One region of the Streptomyces sp. NBC_00094 genome, then DNA from elsewhere that is predicted to be linked to it. Evidence: riboswitches for the same ligand, from Rfam matches in the RefSeq annotation. Region 1 holds a riboswitch; each other region holds the start of a gene.
What was found. Region 1 has a riboswitch for thiamine pyrophosphate ahead of thiC (phosphomethylpyrimidine synthase ThiC). Riboswitches for the same ligand answer to the same signal wherever they lie in the genome.

Region 1 (6,762 bases):
CGCGCGGTATGAAGCCGATGGCCTGGATTAGCCCGGGCGGGGGAACGCACCCGCGGAATCCGGGCGGAGATCCCGGGGCTGCCACTACAGTGGAATTTCTCCGCCGTGTTGGGGACTACAGGTGTAGACCTCCTTACTGACCAGCGGTTTCCCAGGCCCGGCGGGCGCGCGGGGGCGGCCCCCGCGGGCGGATGCAATGCATCCGTCGTCACGCCTGGGGGTGACCTTTGGCCACGGCTACGCATGCGGCTGCACCTACGCTGATCGGCTCGGTGCAGCGAGCGCTGAGACTCCTGGAGGCCGTGTCCTCCCATGCGGACGGCGCCCCCGCCAAACAGCTCGCCCGTGAGACGGGCCTTCCGCTGCCCACCACGTACCACCTGCTCCGCACTCTGACGCACGAGGGATACCTGCGTCGCGAGAAGGGTGTGTTCGTCCTGGGTGACGCCGCCGTCCGACTGGCCGGCGGCGGAGCTGTGCAGAATCGTCGCATCAAGATCGAGGACTCCCTTGCCCGCTGGCGGGACGAGATCGGTGTGCCGGTGTACTTCGCCCTCTACCGCGAGGGCGAGATCGAGCTCGTCGCCGTCGCGGACACCCCCTCCGCCCCCGCTGTGGAGGAGTGGGCCGACTTCCGCGAGACCGCGCACGCCCACGCGATCGGGCAGTGTCTCCTGAGCCAACTCGATCTGAAGACTCGTCAAGACCACCTCGATCGCCACCCGGTGGAAGCCATCACTCCGTACACGGTGCGTAACCGCCGCGTCCTTATGGAGCGTTTGGGCGGTTTGGGGCGAATGGAACCCCTGGTGGAGCGTCAGGAATATGCGCTCGGCACGGTCTGTGCCGCCATCCCCATCACCGCGGGCTCGGCGGCGGCTGCGATGGCCATTTCCCTCCCCCTCCACCAGGAAGAACGGTTGCTCCCAGCAGTCGAGCGGCTACGTACGGAGATCGGGAGGCTCTTCAGCTCGCTCGCGTTCTCTATCAGTATCTGAAAAATCACTCCTTGTGATCTGCTAGCGCTTACAGCACGATTGCGTCAAGAGGGCCACGGGGGATCATTCCTGGCCGTTTCGGTCACAGCTTTCAGCAGCTGTGTTTACACAACTGCTTCATCTACTGCGGGGTACATGATGCGAGAGTCGGTTCAGGCCGAGGTCCTGATGAGCTTCCTCGTCTCCGAGGAGCTCTGCTTCAAGATCCCAGTCGAGCTGCGATACGAGACCCGGGATCCTTACGCGGTGCGGATGACCTTCCACCTTCCCGGGGACGCGCCCGTGACCTGGGCGTTCGGCCGGGAACTGCTGCTCGACGGGATCAACCGGCCGAGCGGGGACGGCGATGTGCACATCGCCCCGACGGACCCCGAGGGGCTCTCGGACGTCTCCATCCGGCTTCAGGTGGGCGGCGACCGAGCCCTGTTCCGGGCGAGCGCGCCGCCGCTGGTCGCCTTCCTCGACCGCACGGACAAGTTGGTTCCGCTTGGTCAGGAACGGACACTCGGTGACTTCGAGGACAACCTGGAGGCCGCACTCGGCCGGATTCTGGCCGAGGAGAACGCGGGCTGACACCGGGTACGGGACGGGGGCGGGGGAACGGATCGAACCCGCCCTCACCCGGAGCCCTGACTCGGGGCCCGTCACCCGGAGCCCTGACCCGGGGCCTGCCACGCGGAGCCCCTGACCCGGGGCCTGCTACTTCGCGCGGCGGCGCCGACCTCCCCGTGCCGACGCCCGGGGCTTGACCTCGGTGTCGGATCCCGGCCGGTCGGCGGAGACGACCAGCGCCGCGAGGACCGTGGTGAGCGGCACGGAGGCGACGAGTCCGATCGAACCGACCAGCGTTCGGACGATCTCCACCGCGACCAACTCGCTGTTGGCCACCGTGCCCATGCTGCTCTGCGCGATCGAGAAGAGCAGCAGCAGTGGCAGGGCGGCGCCCGCGTAGGCGAGGACCAGGGTGTTCACGACCGAGGCGATGTGGTCGCGGCCGATGCGGATCCCGGCCCGGTACAGCGCGCGCGGCCCCATGCTCGGATCGGCCTGGTGCAGCTCCCAGACCGCCGAGGTCTGGGTGACGGTCACGTCGTCGAGCACACCGAGCGAACCGATGATGATGCTCGCGAGGAGCAGGCCGGACATGTCGATGTTCGGGTACAGGCCGTGGATCAGGCCGGTGTTGTCGTCGGTGTTGCCGCTCAGCGAGGCCCAGCCGATGAAGACCGAGCCGAGCAGACCGATCAGCAGCAGCGAGATCAGCGTGCCGAGCACGGCGACCGAGGTGCGGGCCGACAGCCCATGGCACATGTAGAGCGCGATCAGCATGATCGCGCTCGACCCGACCACCGCCACGACCAGCGGATTCGAGCCCTGCAGGATCGCCGGCAGGATGAAGAACATCAGCACGAGGAAGCTCACGACGAGCGCGATGAGCGCCATCACGCCCCGCATCCGGCCGACGGCCACGACCGCGAGGGCGAAGATTCCGGCGAGCACCGCCAACGGGACCTTCCGGTTCACGTCGGTCACCGAGTACTGCAGGTCGCGCGGGGCGTCGGGGGCGTACGCCACCACCACGCCCTGTCCCTCGTGCAGTTGACGCGGCGCGTCGGGCTGCACGATCTCGGTGAACGTACGCCCCTTGTTCGGGCCGCTGGTGACCTCGATCGTCGCCTTCTCGCACTGCCCCTGCTGGGCGTTGACCGCCTCGCGCCCCGCCGGGGTGGAGGTGTCGCCGGTCGGCGGGACCTGGGCGGCGTTCACGTCCGCGCAGTCGACCTGCTCGACGGAGACGACCGTGCCCTGCTCGGTCTGCCGGTCGAAACCGACCCCGGTGCGCTCGTGCGCCGGAGTGCCGCCGGGCCAGAGGACCGCGAGCCCGACCACGACGGCGGTGGCGAAGGGGATCAGGACGGCGGCGATGACCTTGCGCAGATGCCGGGAGACGGGGGCGGCGGGGCCGTGGCTGTGGCTGTGGCCATGGCCGGGTTCATGGCCGGGGCCGGGTTCATGACCATGGCCGTGGCCGTGCGGCTCGGAGGGCTGCTGGGGGGAAGTCACCGACCGATCATCGCAAGAACGACGGGGGGCCCACTGTTCAGCACGCCAGGGATGGCGCTAGCGTGGTGACACCTTTGCACACGCGGGAGCTCGGAGCACCGGGCTGAGAGGGCGCTGATCACCGTACGCACGTACGGGAGGAGGCTGCGCCGACCGCCGAACCTGTTACCGGGTAATGCCGGCGTAGGGAGATCGGTCTCATGACCATTCAGGATGCACGCACGCCTGCCTCCGACCAGGAAGGCCGCACGCCGGGCTGGCACAAGGGGTACGTCGAGGGTTCGCGCCCCGACCTCCGGGTTCCCGTCCGGCAGGTGCACCTCACCAACGGCAAGGACGTGACGCTGTACGACACGTCCGGTCCGTACACCGACCCCACCATCGACACCGACGTACGGCGGGGCCTGCCGCCGCTGCGCGAGAACTGGATCATCGCGCGCGGCGACACCGAGGAGTACGCGGGCCGCCCCGCCCGCCCCGAGGACGACGGCATCAAGCACACGTCGCCGCGCGGCGGCGGGCTCAAGAACCTCGACGCCGTCTTCCCCGGCCGCCCGCGCCTGCCGCGCCGCGGCCGCGACGGCCAGGCGGTGACACAGCTCGCGTACGCCCGCCGGGGGGAGATCACCCCGGAGATGGAGTACGTCGCGATCCGCGAGAACGTCTCCCCCGAGGTCGTACGGGAGGAGATCGCCGCGGGCCGCGCCGTGCTTCCGGCGAACGTGAACCACCCGGAGATCGAGCCGATGATCATCGGCAAGCGGTTCCTGGTGAAGGTCAACGCCAACATCGGCAACTCCGCCGTCACCTCCTCCATCGAGGAGGAGGTGGAGAAGATGACCTGGGCGACCAAGTGGGGCGCGGACACGGTCATGGACCTGTCCACCGGCCGCAACATCCACACCACCCGCGAGTGGGTGCTGCGCAACTCCCCCGTGCCGATCGGCACCGTGCCGCTGTACCAGGCCCTGGAGAAGGTCGACGGCAGGGCCGAGGACCTGACCTGGGAGATCTACAAGGACACGGTCATCGAGCAGGCCGAGCAGGGCGTCGACTACATGACGGTGCACGCCGGCGTGCTCCTGCCGTACGTGCCGCTCACCGCGCGCCGCAAGACCGGCATCGTCTCGCGCGGCGGCTCGATCATGGCCGCCTGGTGTCTCGCGCACCACAAGGAGAACTTCCTCTACACGAACTTCGAGGAGCTCTGCGAGATCCTGGCGGCGTACGACGTCACGTACTCGCTCGGCGACGGTCTGCGCCCCGGCTCGATCGCGGACGCCAACGACGAGGCGCAGTTCGCGGAGCTGCGCACGCTCGGCGAGCTGAACACGATCGCCAAGCGGCACAACGTGCAGACGATGATCGAGGGCCCGGGCCACGTCCCGATGCACAAGATCAAGGAGAACATCGACCTCCAGCAGGAGATCTGCGAGGAGGCGCCGTTCTACACGCTCGGCCCGCTGACGACGGACGTGGCGCCCGCCTACGACCACATCACCTCGGGCATCGGCGCGGCGATGATCGCCTGGTGGGGCACGGCGATGCTCTGCTACGTCACGCCCAAGGAGCACCTGGGCCTGCCCAACAAGGACGACGTGAAGACGGGCGTCATCACGTACAAGATCGCGGCCCACGCGGCGGACCTCGCCAAGGGGCACCCGGGCGCGCAGGACTGGGACGACGCGCTCTCGGACGCGCGGTTCGAGTTCCGCTGGGAGGACCAGTTCAACCTGGCGCTCGACCCGGTCACCGCGCGCGAGTTCCACGATGAGACGCTGCCCGCGGAGCCCGCGAAGACCGCGCACTTCTGCTCGATGTGCGGCCCGAAGTTCTGCTCGATGAAGATCTCCCAGGACATCCGGCGTGAGCACGGCGGGACGCAGCAGGAGATCGAGGCGGGGATGGCGGAGAAGTCGAAGGAGTTCGCGGAGAGCGGGAACCGCGTCTACCTGCCGCTGGCGGACTGACCTCGGCGGTCACTGAGCAGGCACCGGCCCGCGACCCACGGGGGAGTCGCGGGCCGGTGCCGTTGTCACGGGGCGGGGTCGTCATCCCGGTGTGTGGCGGCGAGGGCGTCGCGGAGGAACGGGAGGATGCCCCGCTCCAACAGGGCGAGCTGCCAGGCCTCGCGGGCGCGGCTCAGTTCGTCGTCCGGCGCAGGGCCGGTCGTGACCGTCGCGGTCGGGCTGTTGCGGAGGGCGGTCCTGAGGAGGCCGGCGGCCGCGCAGAGCAGGCCGGCGGCGGCGATCGCGCCGAAGACCAGACCGGCCGTCAGCAGCGTCGCACCGAACACCACGGTGGGGGCGACGGTGTGCAGGACCGCGCCGACCAGCAGGAAGATGAAGGCGGCCGACCCGGCGAGGACGGGGACCATGACGGTGACGATGGCGACGACGCCCGCGCCGGAGCCGTCCTGCGGGTCGGGTACGCGGGTGGCGACCGCGATACGGCTCTGCTCGCGCACCTTCACGAAGTGGTCGTACTCGCTCGACGCCGCGGTGGTGATCAGCGCCGTCGCGTTCACGGCCATGGAACGCAGCTGTGCGACGGTGAGCCGGGTCCCGACTCCGGCGAGATCCGGACGTGCGTGGGTGGTGCTCAGTGCGTCGTCGAGGACCCGCTCGTACTCGGCGCGGTCCTCGGTCAGCAGGTACGGAGCCACGTTCATGTGCATCCCCCGATGCTCCGTAGGCCCGGATCAGCCGTGGGGAACGGTCGGCCGGGCGGAAACGGAGGAGAGCCTGCTACGGATGGTCCGATGGTATTGCGGTGACGCCACGGGCTGACAGGGTGTTTCCGGAAATCGCCTTCCCCGGATGCGCAGGGTTATGCGTCAGCTGTTCAGGGGGAGTTGGACGACCAGCAGCTTTCCGGCCATGGTCACCCCGCCGTCCATGGCGATCGCGAGCCCGTCCGCGTACACGTGCGGTCCGTCGACGATCGGGCCTCCGCTGCCCTCGCCCTCCTCCGTGCCGACCTGGCCGAGGAGGTACGGGATGGGGCTGTGGCCGTGCACGATCCGGCGGCCGCCGTAGGTGGAGAGCAGCTCCTGGACGGCCTGCGGTCCGCCCTCGTCGCGGAACGCGAAGCGCTTGGTGAACTTCCGGAACACGTCCCAGACCTCGTCGGCGTCGCTCCGGGTGAGGATCTCGTGGACCGTCTCGTTGACGTCCTCGATGGTCTCGCCGTATTCGAGGTACGCGGTGGTGTCGGAGTGCAGGAGGAGGTGGTCGTCCTCCAGGACCACGGCGTCGAGCCGGGACATCCACTGGAGGTGGACGTCCTGGAGGCGGTCCATGTCGTGCTTCTGGCCGCCGTTGAGCAGCCAGGCGGCCTGGAAGGTGGCCGTGCCCGCGCCCGAGTGGACCGGGGTGTCGCCGAAGCGCTTGGCGCCGATGAGCAGCAGTTCGTGGTTGCCCATGAGGGCCTTGCAGTAGCCGCCGGCGGCGGCGGCCTCGGCGGACAGTCGCATGACGAGGTCGATGACGCCGATGCCGTCGGGGCCGCGGTCGGTGAAGTCGCCGAGGAACCACAGCCGGGCGTTGCCCGCGGCCCAGCCGCCGTTCTCGTCGACGAGGCCCTGGGCGCGCAGGGCGGCCACGAGCTCGTCGAGGTAGCCGTGGACGTCGCCGACGACGTAGAGCGGGCCCGGTCCGTCGCCGGTGGTGACGGCGGCGGGCGCGGTGGTGGCGTCGGG
Region 2 (6,762 bases), 1.8 Mb from region 1:
GGGACAACAAGCTCCCGATCCTCGTCTTCGAACTGCTCACCGAGGGCAATATCGCTCGCGCGGTGAAGGGTGAGAAGATCGGCACGCTCGTGAGCGACCAGGGCACCCGGGCCTGACACCCGAACCGGGAACCGCCCCGCAAGGGGATGGGACAGAGCCCTGCCGGTCGTACCCACCGTGCAGGACACAACGCGACGACACGCAGGAGCATGTGGTGATCGAAGAGACCCTCCTCGAGGCCGAGGAGAAGATGGAGAAGGCCGTCGTGGTCGCCAAGGAGGACTTCGCCGCGATCCGCACCGGCCGTGCGCACCCGGCGATGTTCAACAAGATCGTGGCCGACTACTACGGCGCCATCACCCCCATCAACCAGCTCGCGTCGTTCTCCGTTCCGGAGCCGCGCATGGCTGTGGTGACCCCGTTCGACAAGAGCGCCCTGCGCAACATCGAGCAGGCGATCCGGGACTCGGACCTCGGTGTCAACCCGAGCAACGACGGCAACATCATCCGGGTGGTGTTCCCCGAGCTGACCGAGGAGCGCCGCCGGGAGTACATCAAGGTGGCCAAGAGCAAGGCCGAGGACTCGAAGATCTCGATCCGCTCGGTGCGCCGCAAGGCCAAGGAGTCCATCGACAAGCTCGTCAAGGACGGCGAGGTCGGCGAGGACGACGGCCGTCGCGCCGAGAAGGAGCTCGACGACACCACCGCGAAGTACGTCGCGCAGGTGGACGAGCTGCTGAAGCACAAGGAAGCCGAGCTGCTCGAGGTCTGATGAACGACTCTTCCTGGGGGGCCCCGGCCGGTATCGGCCGTGGGGGACCCGACCAGGGGCCTGCCCCGGCGGGTCCCGCAGACGATCGGCATCAGGCGGCGCAGACTCGGCCCATGCCCATCGTGCCCGACGTTCCCGCCGGCGGATTCCAGGACGGTCACGGCCGGGGGGCCGCTCACCAGAGCGGTCCCCTGTTCCGTGACGAGACGCCGCACGAGCACCCGCAGGAGCCCATGTCCAGCCCCACTCCGCCTCCGCCGCCCGCGCCGACGGCGCCACGGCAGAAGAAGAGCGCGGGGCGTGACCTGGGCGCGGCCATAGGAGTCGGGGTCGGTCTCGGCGCCGTCATCGCCGCCTCGCTGTTCATCTGGAAGCCGGCGTTCATCGGTGTGATAGCGGTCGCCGTGGTCGTCGGTCTGTGGGAGCTCACCTCGCGCCTCCAGGAGCGCAAGGCGATCAAGGCTCCGCTGGTCCCGCTCGCGGTCGGCGGTGCGGCGATGGTCGTCGCCGGCTACGTGCGGGGTCCCGAGGGCGCCTGGGTCGCGATGGCCCTGACGGCGCTCGCGGTGCTGGTCTGGCGGATGACGGAGCCGCCCGAGGGCTATCTGAAGGACGTCACGGCGGGCGTGTTCGCCGCGTTCTACGTGCCGTTCCTGGCGACCTTCGTGGCGATGCTGCTCACCGCGGACGACGGTCCGCAGCGGGTGCTGACCTTCCTGATCCTCACGGTGGTCAGCGACACCGGGGCGTACGCGGTCGGCTGGCGCTTCGGCAAGCACAAGCTGGCGCCGAGGATCAGCCCCGGCAAGACCCGCGAGGGTCTGCTCGGCGCGGTGGCCTTCGCCATGGCGGCGGGCGCGCTGTGCATGGAGTTCATGATCGACGACGGGACCTGGTGGCAGGGTCTGCTCCTCGGTCTCGCGGTGGCGGCGAGCGCGACGCTCGGCGACCTCGGCGAGTCGATGATCAAGCGCGATCTCGGCATCAAGGACATGGGCACCCTGCTTCCCGGCCACGGCGGCATCATGGACCGGCTGGACTCGTTGCTGCCGACGGCGCCGGTGGTGTGGTTGCTGCTGGCGCTGTTCGTCGGGACGGGTTGACCGGGCGGTCGGTTTAGTCCGTCGGAGAGGGTTGACGGACAGCGGGTACTCTGGAAGGGCTCGTGGCGCGTGCGCCGCGGGCCCTTCCGTCGTCCTCGCCGCCGCGAGGGCGCTCCAGTGAGGTCTCCTGGCTTCGGCATCGTCATGCCGCGCTGCCCGCCGACGCGGGGCTGTCCGGACCTCGTGCCGTCTGAGGAGACACCCGATCGTGGCCCGTCCAGTGCCCGGAGAACTCACTTTCGTCGCCCCCCGCGGAGCCAAGAAGCCGCCGCGGCACCTCGCCGACCTCTCGCCCGCCGAGCGCAAGGAGGCCGTCGCCGCGATCGGTGAGAAGCCGTTCCGCGCCAAGCAGCTGTCGACGCACTACTTCGCGCGGTACGCGCACGACCCCGCCGAGTGGACCGACATCCCGGCCGCCTCGCGGGAGAAGCTCGCCGGGGAGCTGCTGCCCGACCTGATGTCGGTGGTGCGGCACATCTCGTGCGACGACGACACCACCCGTAAGACCCTGTGGCGGCTGCACGACGGCACGCTCGTGGAGTCGGTGCTCATGCGCTACCCGGACCGGGTGACCATGTGCATCTCCTCGCAGGCCGGCTGCGGGATGAACTGCCCGTTCTGCGCGACCGGGCAGGCCGGGCTCGACCGGAACCTGTCGACCGCCGAGATCGTGCACCAGATCGTGGACGGGATGCGGGCCCTGCGCGACGGGGAGGTGCCCGGGGGACCGGCGCGGCTCTCCAACATCGTGTTCATGGGCATGGGCGAGCCGCTCGCCAACTACAAGCGGGTCGTCGGCGCGATCCGGCGCCTCACCGACCCCGAGCCGGACGGTCTGGGGCTCTCGCAGCGCGGCATCACGGTGTCCACGGTCGGTCTCGTGCCGGCGATGCTGCGCTTCGCCGACGAGGGCTTCAAGTGCCGTCTCGCGGTCTCGCTGCACGCCCCCGACGACGAGCTGCGCGACACCCTGGTGCCGGTGAACACCCGCTGGAAGGTGCGCGAGGTCCTCGACGCCGCCTGGGAGTACGCGGAGAAGTCCGGGCGCCGGGTCTCGATCGAGTACGCGCTCATCCGTGACATCAACGACCAGGCCTGGCGCGGTGACCTTCTCGGCCGGCTGCTCAAGGGCAAGCGGGTGCACGTCAACCTGATCCCGCTGAACCCGACCCCCGGGTCGAAGTGGACGGCGTCCCGTCCGGAGGACGAGAAGGCCTTCGTCGAGGCCATCGCCCGCCACGGGGTTCCGGTGACCGTGCGGGACACCCGAGGCCAGGAGATCGACGGTGCCTGTGGACAGCTGGCGGCCTCCGAACGCTGACCTTGTAGTCTGAGCTCGAACACATCTTCATATTCCGACAGGGGAGCGCCACAGCGCTGAGAGTGCGGTGACCGTAGACCGCAGACCCTCTGAACCTTGCCCAGGTCATTCTGGGTAGGAAGTTCGGTCGTTAACTCAAGCTGTTGCGCCCTGCCCGCGTCCGGTTCCGCCGGACGTGGGCAGGGCCGCGTCTCTTCCTGGACACACCCAGGAGGAATGTCAGTGAGCACCACCATTTCGGCGAGCACGAAGAGAATGGCCGCCGCCGCGCTCGTCGCGGCGCTGGGCGTCACCACCCTCGCCGCCTGCGGCACGGAGGACGTCCGCGACGCCGCGGGGAAGACCGGTGCGCCCGCGCCGAAGACCGTGACCCTCGTGAGTCACGACTCGTTCAACGCCTCCAAGGAGGTGCTGGCGGCCTTCACGAAGGAGACCGGTTTCACGGTCAAGGTCCTCAAGGCCGGCGACGCCGGCGAGGCCGTCAACAAGGAGATCCTGACCAAGGGCTCCCCTCAGGGCGACGTCTTCTTCGGTGTCGACAACACCCTGCTCTCCCGCGCCCTCGACAACGGGATCTTCGTTCCGTACGAGGCGAAGGGCCTGGACCGGGTCCCGGCCACGTACCGGCTCGACGCGGAGAACCGGGTCACGCCCGTCGACTCCGGCGACATCTGCGTCAACTACGACAAGAAGTACTTCGCCGACAAGAAGCTGGCGCCGCCGCAGACCTTCGACGACCTGGCGAAGCCGGCGTACAAGGACCTGCTCGTCGTGGAGAACCCGGAGCGGTCCTCCCCGGGCCTCGGCTTCCTCCTCGGTACGGCCGCGAAGTACGGCGACGAGGGCTGGCAGGACTACTGGAAGAAGCTCAAGGCCAACGGTGTGAAGACCGTCGACAGCTGGGAGCTCGCCTACAACCAGGAGTTCTCCGGATCGGCCGGTGGCAAGCAGGCCAAGGGCGACCGCCCGCTGGTCGTCTCGTACGCCTCCAGCCCGCCCGTCGAGGTGCTGTACGGCGAGCCGCAGCCGAAGGTGGCGCCGACCGGGGTGTCCACCGGCACCTGCTTCCGGCAGATCGAGTTCGCGGGCCTGCTGAACGGGGCGAAGAACCCCGAGGGCGGCAAGGCGCTGATCGACTTCCTGATCTCCAAGACGTTCCAGGACGACATGCCGCTGCAGATGTTCGTCAACCCGGTCGCGAAGGACGCGGCGCTGCCGGAGATCTTCACGAAGCACGGGGTCGTGATCGACGCGCCGGAGACCATGGCGCCCGCGAAGATCGCCGAGAAGCGTGACCCGTGGATCCAGCAGTGGTCGTCGCTCGTCCTGAAGTAGTGCGGGGCCGGGGCGATCTCCAGGGGAGCGCGACGCGGCTGGGGCTGATGGCCCTGCCCGTCGCGTTCTTCGGGGTGTTCTTCGCCTGGCCCGTCGTGTCGATCGTCGACCGGGGGCTGCGGCCCGACGGCGTCTGGCGGTTCGGCCGGATCGGCGAGACGCTGAGCCGGCCGGACATCCTCGACGTGCTCGGCTTCACCGCGTGGCAGGCGGCCGCCTCCACCGGTCTCACCCTGCTCGTGGCGCTGCCCGGCGCGTACGTCTTCGCGCGCTTCGACTTCCCCGGGAAGAACGTGCTGCGGGCCGTGGTCACGGTGCCGTTCGTGCTGCCGACCGTCCTCGTCGGCACGGCCTTCCTGGCGCTCGTCGGCCGGGGCGGTCTGACGGACGAGCTGTGGGGGCTGCGGCTCGACACGAGCGTGTGGGCGATCCTCCTCGCGCACGTCTTCTTCAACTACGCGGTCGTGGTCCGGACCGTCGGCGGCCTCTGGTCGCAGCTCGACCCGCGCCAGGAGGAGGCCGCCCGGGTCCTCGGCGCCTCGCGCTGGACGGCCTGGCGGACGGTGACCCTGCCGGCGCTGGTGCCGGCGGTGTCGGCGGCCGCCCTCATGGTCTTCCTCTTCACCTTCACCTCCTTCGGTGTCGTCCAGATCCTCGGTGGGGACCGGTACTCCACCCTGGAGGCCGAGATCTACCGGCAGACGGCCCGGCTGCTCGACCTGCCGACGGCCGCCGTCCTCACCCTCGTCCAGTTCGCCGCGGTCGGGGCGATCCTGGCCGTGCACGCCCGGACGGTACGGCGGCGGGAGACCGCGCTGCGGCTCGTACCGCCGGAGACGACCGCGCGTCGGCCGAGGGGAATCGGGCAGTGGACGCTGCTCGCCGGGGTGCTCCTCTCCGTGGCGCTGCTGATCCTGCTGCCGCTCGGGGTGCTCGTGGAGCGGTCGTTCGCCGGGTCGGGCGGCTACGGCCTCGGCTACTACCGGGCCCTCGGATCGCTCGACGAGTCCGGGACCTTCCTCGTGCCGCCGCTGGAGGCGATCGGGAACTCGCTGCGGTACGCGGTGGCCGCCACCGCCATCGCGGTGCTGATCGGCGGGCTCGCGGCGGCGGCGCTCACGAGGCGGGCCGGGCGGCTCGTGCGGGGCTTCGACGCGCTGCTCATGCTGCCGCTCGGGGTGTCGGCGGTCACCGTCGGCTTCGGGTTCCTCATCACGCTCGACGAGCCGCCGTTCGACCTGCGGGCCAGCTGGATCCTCGTACCGCTCGCACAGGCCCTGGTCGGCGTCCCCTTCGTCGTACGGACGATGCTGCCGGTGCTGCGGGCGGTGGACCAGCGGCTGCGGGAGGCCGCGGCCGTGCTCGGCGCGTCGCCGTGGCGGGCCTGGCGCGAGGTGGACCTGCCGCTGGTGCGGCGGGCGCTCCTCATCGCCGCCGGGTTCGCCTTCGCCGTGTCGCTCGGGGAGTTCGGCGCGACCGTCTTCATCGCCCGGCCCGACAGTCCGACGCTGCCGGTGGCGGTGGCGCGGCTGCTCGGGCGGCCGGGCGAGCTCAACTACGGGCAGGCGATGGCCCTCTCGACGATTCTGATGGTGGTGTGCGCGGTCTCCCTGCTCCTGCTGGAACGGCTGCGCACCGAACGGACCTCCGGGGAGTTCTGATGCTGAGGCTGGACGGGGCGACCGTACGGTTCGGGGAGCGGGCCGCGCTCGACGCCGTCGACCTGGAGGTCGCCGAGCACGAGATCGTGAGCGTGCTCGGTCCCAGCGGCAGCGGCAAGTCCACGCTGCTGCGGGTCGTCGCGGGGCTGCAGGCGCTCGACGGCGGCCGGGTGCTGCTCGGCGGCGCCGACCAGGCCGGGGTACCGGTGCACCGGCGGGGCGTCGGGCTGATGTTCCAGGACCACCAGCTGTTCCCGCAGCGGGACGTCGGCGGCAACATCGCCTTCGGGCCGCGGATGCGGGGGGCCGGGAAGGCCGAGCAGGCGGAGCGCGTACGGGAGCTGCTCGAACTCGTCGGGCTGCCGGGGGCCGAGCGGCGGTCCGTCGCCGAGCTCTCCGGCGGCGAGCAGCAGCGGGTGGCGCTGGCGAGGGCGCTGGCGCCGCGGCCCCGGCTGCTGATGCTGGACGAGCCCCTCGGGCAGCTCGACCGGGGGCTGCGGGAGCGGCTCGTGGTCGAGCTGCGGGAGCTCTTCGGGCGGCTCGGGACGACGGTCCTCGCCGTCACCCACG
Region 3 (6,762 bases), 2.0 Mb from region 1:
ACCTCCCCCAGCAGCCACAACGCGACCACGCCGAATGCGATGTAGAGGACCGTCCACCCCATGCCCCGCCGCCCCTCTCCACGGTCACCGCCGCGGGTCGGGGCGGGTACGACCGGTCACGACTGCTGGTGCAGTCCGAGATTCTCGTAGATCTCGAGCGTCGCGGTGGAGCTGTTCAGCGTGATGAAGTGCAGTCCGGGGACGCCCTCGGAGAGCAGACGCGCGCAGAACTCCGTCGCGAACTCGATACCGATGGAGCGTACAGCGGCCGGATCGTCCTTGACCGCGAGGATGCGGTCTTTCACATCCGCGGGGAAGGCGGCGTTGCTCAGCTGGGGCAGCCGGTCGAGCGTCTTCACGTTCACCACGGGCATGACCTCGGGGATGATCGGGGTCTCGCAGCCGGCCTTCGCGACGCTGTCGCGCAGCCGCAGGTAGTTCTCCGGGTCGAAGAACATCTGGGTGATCGCGTAGTCGGCGCCCGCGCGGCACTTGTCCACGAAGTGCCGGATGTCGCTGTCCCAGTCGGTGGAGCGGGGGTGCATCTCGGGGAAGGCCGCGACGCCGACGCAGAAGTCGCCCGACTCCTTGATCAGCCGGACCAGGTCGGCGGCGTACCGCACGCCCTCCGGGTGCTCGACCCACTCCCCCAGCGGGTCGCCGGCCGGGTCGCCGCGCAGCGCGAGCATGTTGCGGATGCCGGCGTCGGCGTACTGGCCGAGGACGTTGCGCAGTTCGGCGACGGAGTGGTCGACCGCCGTGAGGTGGGCGACGGGGGTGAGCGTGGTGTCGGAGGCGATCTTCTGGGTGGCCTTGACCGTGCCGCCCCTGGTGGTGCCGCCGGCACCGTAGGTCACGGAGACGAAGCTGGGGCCGACCGCCTCGACGCGGCGCATGGCGTTCCAGAGGCCCTGCTCGCCCTTCTCGGTCCGGGGCGCGTAGAACTCGAAGGAGTACGACGTGCCGCCGGAGGCGAGGATCTCGCGCACCGTGCGTGCGCGGTCCGATCGGACGGAAGCGGTACCTAGGGCCATACCGGCAGGTTAGACGGGGCGCGGGGAGCCGCGTAGACGGCGTCCGAGTCGTGGACACTTTTTCGGACATTCTTCGGGCACCCGCTCACGCCACCGAGCACTCCTTGAGAGCCCCCGGAGCGCTCCCGGTCAGGCCCCCGGCGCACTCCCGGCCGGGCCCCGGCGCACTCCTGGTCAGCCCCCCGGAGCGCTCCCGGTCAGGCCCCCGCGCGCTCCCGGACCCGCTTGGCGAGGGAGGCGGTCGCGGCGGCCGGGTCCTCGGCCTCGGTGATCGCGCGGACGACGACGATCCGGCGGGCGCCCGCGTCCAGGACCTCGTCGAGGTTGGTCTCGTCGATGCCGCCGATGGCGAACCAGGGACGGTCCTGGGCCAGGCCGGCCGTGTACCGCACGAGGTCGAGCCCCGGTGCGTACCGCCCGGGCTTGGTGGGGGTGGGCCAGCAGGGCCCGGTGCAGAAGTAGTCCACGCCCGGTTCGACGGCCGCCGCGGCCGCCTCGCTCTCGGCGTGGCAGGAACGGCCGATCAGGACCTCGTCGCCGAGGATCGCGCGGGCGGCGGGCACGGGCAGGTCGCCCTGGCCGAGATGCAGCACGTCGGAGCCGATGGCGTGGGCCACGTCCGCCCGGTCGTTCACCGCGAGGAGCTTGCCGTGCCGACGGGCGGCGTCGGCGAAGACGGCGAGGTGCTCCAGCTCCTCACCGGCCTCCATGCCCTTGTCGCGGAGCTGCACGATGTCCACGCCGGAGGAGAGCACGGCGTCGAGGAAGGCGGGCAGGTCGCCCTGGCGCTTCCGGGCGTCGGTGCACAGGTAGAGCCGGGCGTCGGCGAGCTGCTCACGAGGCGTGGGCATGGGTGGGTTCCCCCCGTCGGTGGCGCCGGTGTCGCGGCGGCCGGCCCGTGAGGGGCCGGTCGCCGCGACACCCGCTGATGGTGTCTTCGGTACGTGCGGGCGTCAGAGGGCGAGCGCCTGGGCGCGGCGCTTCACCTCCGTGCCGCGATTCTCGTTGAGCGCCTGCGCGGGCGTGCCCGGCAGGCTCTCGTCCGGAGTGAAGAGCCACTCCAGCATCTCCTCGTCGGTGAAGCCGTCGTCCCGCAGCACGGTCAGGAGCCCGACGAGGCCCTTGACGATCGCGTCGCCCTGGATGAAGGCGGCGGGAATCTGCAGGGCGTTGTTCTCTCCACGGCGCACGGCGATGAGCTGACCTTCCTTGATCAGCTGCCGCACGCGCGTCACCTCGACATCGAGCATCTCCGCGATGTCGGGCACGTAGAGCCAGGCGGGGACGAGCGCATCGATCTTTACGTCAATCTCGGTCACGGGACAAGCCTGCCATCCCGGACCGCCAGTCGGCACCCGGGCCCCAGGGAGTGTCCTGTGGGTCGGGCCGGGCTCGACCCACAGGACACCCCTACCGGACGGCCGCCTTCAGGGGTACGGACGGGTCCGCGGCCCGCTCCGGATCGACCGGGGTGGCGGTCTCGATGAGCTTGCGGCCCTGGGCCAGGTCGCGGGGGCGGCCGACGGCGAGCAGGGCCACCGGGACCCCGTCGCGCAGCCAGAGCACGGACCAGGCCGCGTCGGCGGGGTCGCCGCGCCACAGGAGCTCGTCGGCGTCCGCGTGGTGTCCCGCGTACTGGACGAACCGGCCGAACTGCTCGGACCAGAAGTACGGGACCGGGTCGTACGGGCCGGAGTCGGCGCCGGTGATCGTGGCGGCGACGGTCCGCGGGCCCTGGAGGGCGTTGTCCCAGTGGTGGACGAGAAGGCGCTCGCCGTAGCGGGCCGAGGGGTAGGAGGCGCAGTCGCCGACCGCGTACACGTCGGGCAGGGAGGTGCGCAGCCGTTCGTCGGCGGTGACGGCGCCGTTCGGGTCGAGGACGATGCCGGAGCCGGTGAGCCAGCCGGTGGCGGGGCGGGCGCCGATGCCGACGACGACGGCGTCCGCGGGCAGCTCGCGGCCGTCGTCGAGGACGACCCGGCCGGGCTCGACGGTGTGCACGCGCGCGTGGGTGAGGAGTTCGGCGCCGTTCGCCGCGTACCAGCCGGCCATGGGGGCGGTGACCTCGGCGGGCAGGGCGCCGGCGAGGGGGCGGTCGGCCGCCTCGACGACGGTGACGGCGCAGCCCGCCTCGCGCGCGGCGGTGGCGAACTCGGCGCCGATCCAGCCGGCGCCGACGACCACGACGGCGTGGCGGCGCTCCAGGACGGGGCCGAGGCGCACGGCGTCGTCGAGGGTGCGCAGGAGGTGGACGCCGGGTACGCCCTCGGCGCCGGGGAGGGTGACCGGGTGGGCCCCGGTGGCGACGACCAGGACGTCGTACGGGACGGGCCCGGCCTCGGTGTCGACCTCGTGGTCGGCGGCGCGGAGCCCGGTGACGTCGAGGCCGAGGCGGAGGTCGATGTCCAGGGCCTCGAAGTCGACGTCGAAGGCGGAGTCCTCGGCCTTGCCGAGCAGGATCGCCTTGGAGAGCGGTGGCCGGTCGTAGGGCTGGTGGGGTTCGGCCCCGATGAGGGTGACGGTGCCGGTGAAGCCCTGTTCGCGCAGGGCGACGGCGGTCTGCACTCCCGCCATCCCGGCACCGACGATCACGACCTGCTGCTGGGCCTGCTTCTGCTCGCTCACCCGACCACCTTACGCATCTGACGATCCGTCAGGAAGGGAGGGGCCTGGGACCGCATCGGGGCTGCGGCTAGTCTGGCGGGCGTAAAGCACTCGCGGGAGCCCGGACGCACCGGGCTGAGAGGGAGGCTGGGCGGCCTCCGACCGTACGAACCTGATCCGGGTCATGCCGGCGAAGGGAGGGGCTGGACGCCCATGCGTTCTTCCGATGTCCTCGTGGTCGGGGGCGGCATCATCGGCCTGGTCACGGCCTGGCGGGCCGCGCAGCGCGGGCTGCGCACCGCCGTGGTCGACCCGGACCCGGGCGGCGGCGCCGCGCGGGTCGCGGCCGGGATGCTCGCCGCCGTCACCGAACTCCACTACGGCGAGGAGACCCTGCTCGGTCTCAACCTCGCCTCCTCCGCACGCTATCCCGCCTTCGTCGCCGAGCTGGAGGAGTCCACCGGTCACGACGTCGGCTACCGCGCCTGCGGCACCCTCGCCGTCGCCCTCGACGCCGACGACCGGGCCCACCTGCGCGAACTGCACGCCCTCCAGACCCGCTGCGGCCTCACCTCGGAGTGGCTGAGCGGGCGCGAGTGCCGCCGTCTCGAGCCGATGCTCGCTCCCGGGGTGCGCGGCGGGCTGCGCGTGGACGGCGACCACCAGGTCGACCCGCGCCGGCTGGCCGCCGCGCTCCTCACCGCCTGCGAGCGGGCCGGGGTCGTCTTCCACCGGGCCCTCGCCGAGCGCCTGACGGTGGTACGGGACCGGGCCCACGGAGTCGTCCTCACGGGCGGCGACGAGGTGACGGCGGACCAGGTCGTGCTGGCCGCGGGCAGCCTGAGCGGGCGGCTCGCGGGCGTGCCCGCCGAGGTCCTGCCGCCGGTCCGCCCCGTGAAGGGCCAGGTCCTGCGGCTGCGGGTGCCCGCCCCGTACGCCCCCTTCCTCTCCCGTACCGTCCGGGCCGTCGTCCGCGGCAGCCACGTCTACCTGGTGCCCCGCGAGAACGGCGAGCTCGTCGTCGGCGCCACCAGCGAGGAGCTGGGCTGGGACACGACGGTGACGGCGGGCGGGGTGTACGAGCTGCTGCGCGACGCCCACGAGCTCGTCCCCGGGATCACCGAGCTGCCGCTCACCGAGACCCGGGCCGGACTGCGCCCCGCGTCCCCGGACAACGCGCCGCTGCTCGGCCCCAGCGCCCTGCCCGGCCTGCACCTGGCCACCGGCCACTACCGCAACGGGGTGCTGCTCACCCCCGTCACCGGCGACGTCATGGCGGAGGTGCTCACCACGGGCGCCCTTCCCGACGAGGCGCGCCCCTTCACCCCCCGGCGCTTTTCCCCTACTCCTCCCGTACGACAGGAGCAGCCCGCATGAACGTGTCCGTGAACGGAGAACCCCGCGAGCTCGCCGGTCCCGTCTCCCTCGACGCCCTCGTCGCGACCCTGAGCACGGCCCCGACCGGGGTGGCCGCGGCCGTCAACGAGGCGGTCGTCCCGCGCAGCGAGTGGGCGGCGACGCTGCTCGGCGAGGGCGACCGGGTCGAGGTCCTGACCGCGGTGCAGGGGGGCTGAGCGCGATGTCCGACGACCTGTTCACCCTCGGGGGTACGGAGTTCTCCTCGCGTCTCATCATGGGCACCGGCGGCGCGCCGAGCCTCGACGTCCTGGAGCGCTCGCTGATCGCCAGCGGCACCGAGCTGACCACCGTCGCGATGCGGCGACTCGACCCCACGGTCCAGGGCTCGGTGCTCTCCGTCCTGGAGCGGCTCGGCATCCGGGTCCTGCCCAACACGGCGGGCTGCTTCACGGCGGGCGAGGCGGTCCTGACCGCCCGGCTCGCCCGGGAGGCGCTCGGAACCGACTGGATCAAGCTGGAGGTCGTCGCCGACGAGCGGACCCTCCTTCCCGACGGGGTGGAGCTCCTCGACGCGGCGGAGACCCTGGTCGACGAGGGCTTCACCGTCCTGCCGTACACCAACGACGACCCGGTCCTCGCGCGGAAGCTGGAGGACGTGGGGTGCGCGGCGATCATGCCGCTCGGCTCCCCGATCGGCTCGGGGCTCGGCATCCGCAACCCGCACAACTTCCAGCTGATCGTGGAGCGGGCGGAGGTCCCGGTGATCCTGGACGCCGGGGCGGGTACGGCCTCGGACGCGGCGCTCGCGATGGAGCTGGGGTGTGCCGCGGTGATGCTGGCCTCGGCGGTGACGCGGGCCCAGGAGCCGGCGCTCATGGCCTCGGCGATGCGGCACGCGGTGGAGGCGGGCCGGCTCGCGCACCGGGCGGGCCGCATCCCCCGCCGCCACTTCGCGGAGGCCTCCTCCCCGGTGGAGGGCCGTCCGCACCTGGACCCGGAGCGCCCGGCGTTCTGACGCGAGCCCGGCCTGATCGACAAGACACCCCCTGGGGCACTCGTCACAGCTGCGCTGCAGACCGGGGCATCCGCACGGGGGCCGTGTCCACGGCTCGTAGACTCGACGCCGTGGACACGACCCTTCAGGACCCCCTCGTCGGGAGGCTGCTCGACGGCCGCTACCGCGTCGACGCGCGCATCGCCGTCGGCGGGATGGCCACGGTCTACCGGGCCGTCGACACCCGCCTCGACCGCGTCCTCGCGCTCAAGGTGATGCACCCCGCCCTCGCGACGGACGCCGCCTTCGTCGAGCGGTTCATCCGCGAGGCCAAGTCCGTCGCCCGGCTCGCGCACCCGAACGTCGTGGGCGTCTTCGACCAGGGCGCCGAGGGCGCGTACGTCTACCTGGCGATGGAGTACGTCGCCGGCTGCACCCTCCGCGACGTCCTGCGCGAGCGCGGCGCGCTCGCGCCCCGCGCCGCCCTCGACATCCTGGAGCCCGTCCTCGCCGCGCTGGGCGCCGCGCACCGGGCCGGGTTCGTGCACCGCGACATGAAGCCGGAGAACGTCCTGATAGGGGACGACGGCCGGGTCAAGGTAGCCGATTTCGGTCTCGTACGGGCCGTGGGCTCGGCGACCGCCACCACCGGCTCGGTCCTCGGCACGGTCTCGTACCTCGCGCCGGAGCAGATCGAGCACGGCACGGCCGACACCCGCGCCGACGTGTACGCCTGCGGCGTCGTCCTGTACGAGATGCTGACCGGCGGCA

Region 2: linked by a shared signal. The riboswitch ahead of OG580_RS26185 (thiamine ABC transporter substrate binding subunit) and the one ahead of thiC (phosphomethylpyrimidine synthase ThiC) in region 1 are both predicted to bind thiamine pyrophosphate.
Region 3: linked by a shared signal. The riboswitch ahead of thiO (glycine oxidase ThiO) and the one ahead of thiC (phosphomethylpyrimidine synthase ThiC) in region 1 are both predicted to bind thiamine pyrophosphate.

What each region holds. Positions count from the first base shown of each region.
Region 1 covers NZ_JAPEMB010000001.1:4,102,566-4,109,327, forward strand. The annotation lists gene OG580_RS18040 (helix-turn-helix domain-containing protein) at 228-998, shown strand; gene OG580_RS18045 (SsgA family sporulation/cell division regulator) at 1,137-1,571, shown strand; gene OG580_RS18050 (YibE/F family protein) at 1,698-3,062, opposite strand; TPP riboswitch at 3,135-3,269, shown strand; gene thiC (phosphomethylpyrimidine synthase ThiC) at 3,263-5,032, shown strand; gene OG580_RS18060 (hypothetical protein) at 5,098-5,739, opposite strand; gene OG580_RS18065 (metallophosphoesterase) at 5,899-6,762, opposite strand, start outside.
Region 2 covers NZ_JAPEMB010000001.1:5,860,317-5,867,078, forward strand. The annotation lists gene pyrH (UMP kinase) at 1-116, shown strand, start outside; gene frr (ribosome recycling factor) at 215-772, shown strand; gene OG580_RS26175 (phosphatidate cytidylyltransferase) at 772-1,875, shown strand; gene rlmN (23S rRNA (adenine(2503)-C(2))-methyltransferase RlmN) at 2,084-3,196, shown strand; TPP riboswitch at 3,226-3,335, shown strand; gene OG580_RS26185 (thiamine ABC transporter substrate binding subunit) at 3,413-4,531, shown strand; gene OG580_RS26190 (iron ABC transporter permease) at 4,579-6,192, shown strand; gene OG580_RS26195 (ABC transporter ATP-binding protein) at 6,192-6,762, shown strand, end outside.
Region 3 covers NZ_JAPEMB010000001.1:2,119,074-2,125,835, forward strand. The annotation lists gene OG580_RS09160 (hypothetical protein) at 1-62, opposite strand, end outside; gene metF (methylenetetrahydrofolate reductase [NAD(P)H]) at 117-1,034, opposite strand; gene thiE (thiamine phosphate synthase) at 1,232-1,885, opposite strand; gene OG580_RS09175 (Rv2175c family DNA-binding protein) at 1,988-2,353, opposite strand; gene OG580_RS09180 (NAD(P)/FAD-dependent oxidoreductase) at 2,445-3,659, opposite strand; TPP riboswitch at 3,742-3,854, shown strand; gene thiO (glycine oxidase ThiO) at 3,852-5,015, shown strand; gene thiS (sulfur carrier protein ThiS) at 5,012-5,212, shown strand; gene OG580_RS09195 (thiazole synthase) at 5,218-6,012, shown strand; gene pknB (Stk1 family PASTA domain-containing Ser/Thr kinase) at 6,123-6,762, shown strand, end outside.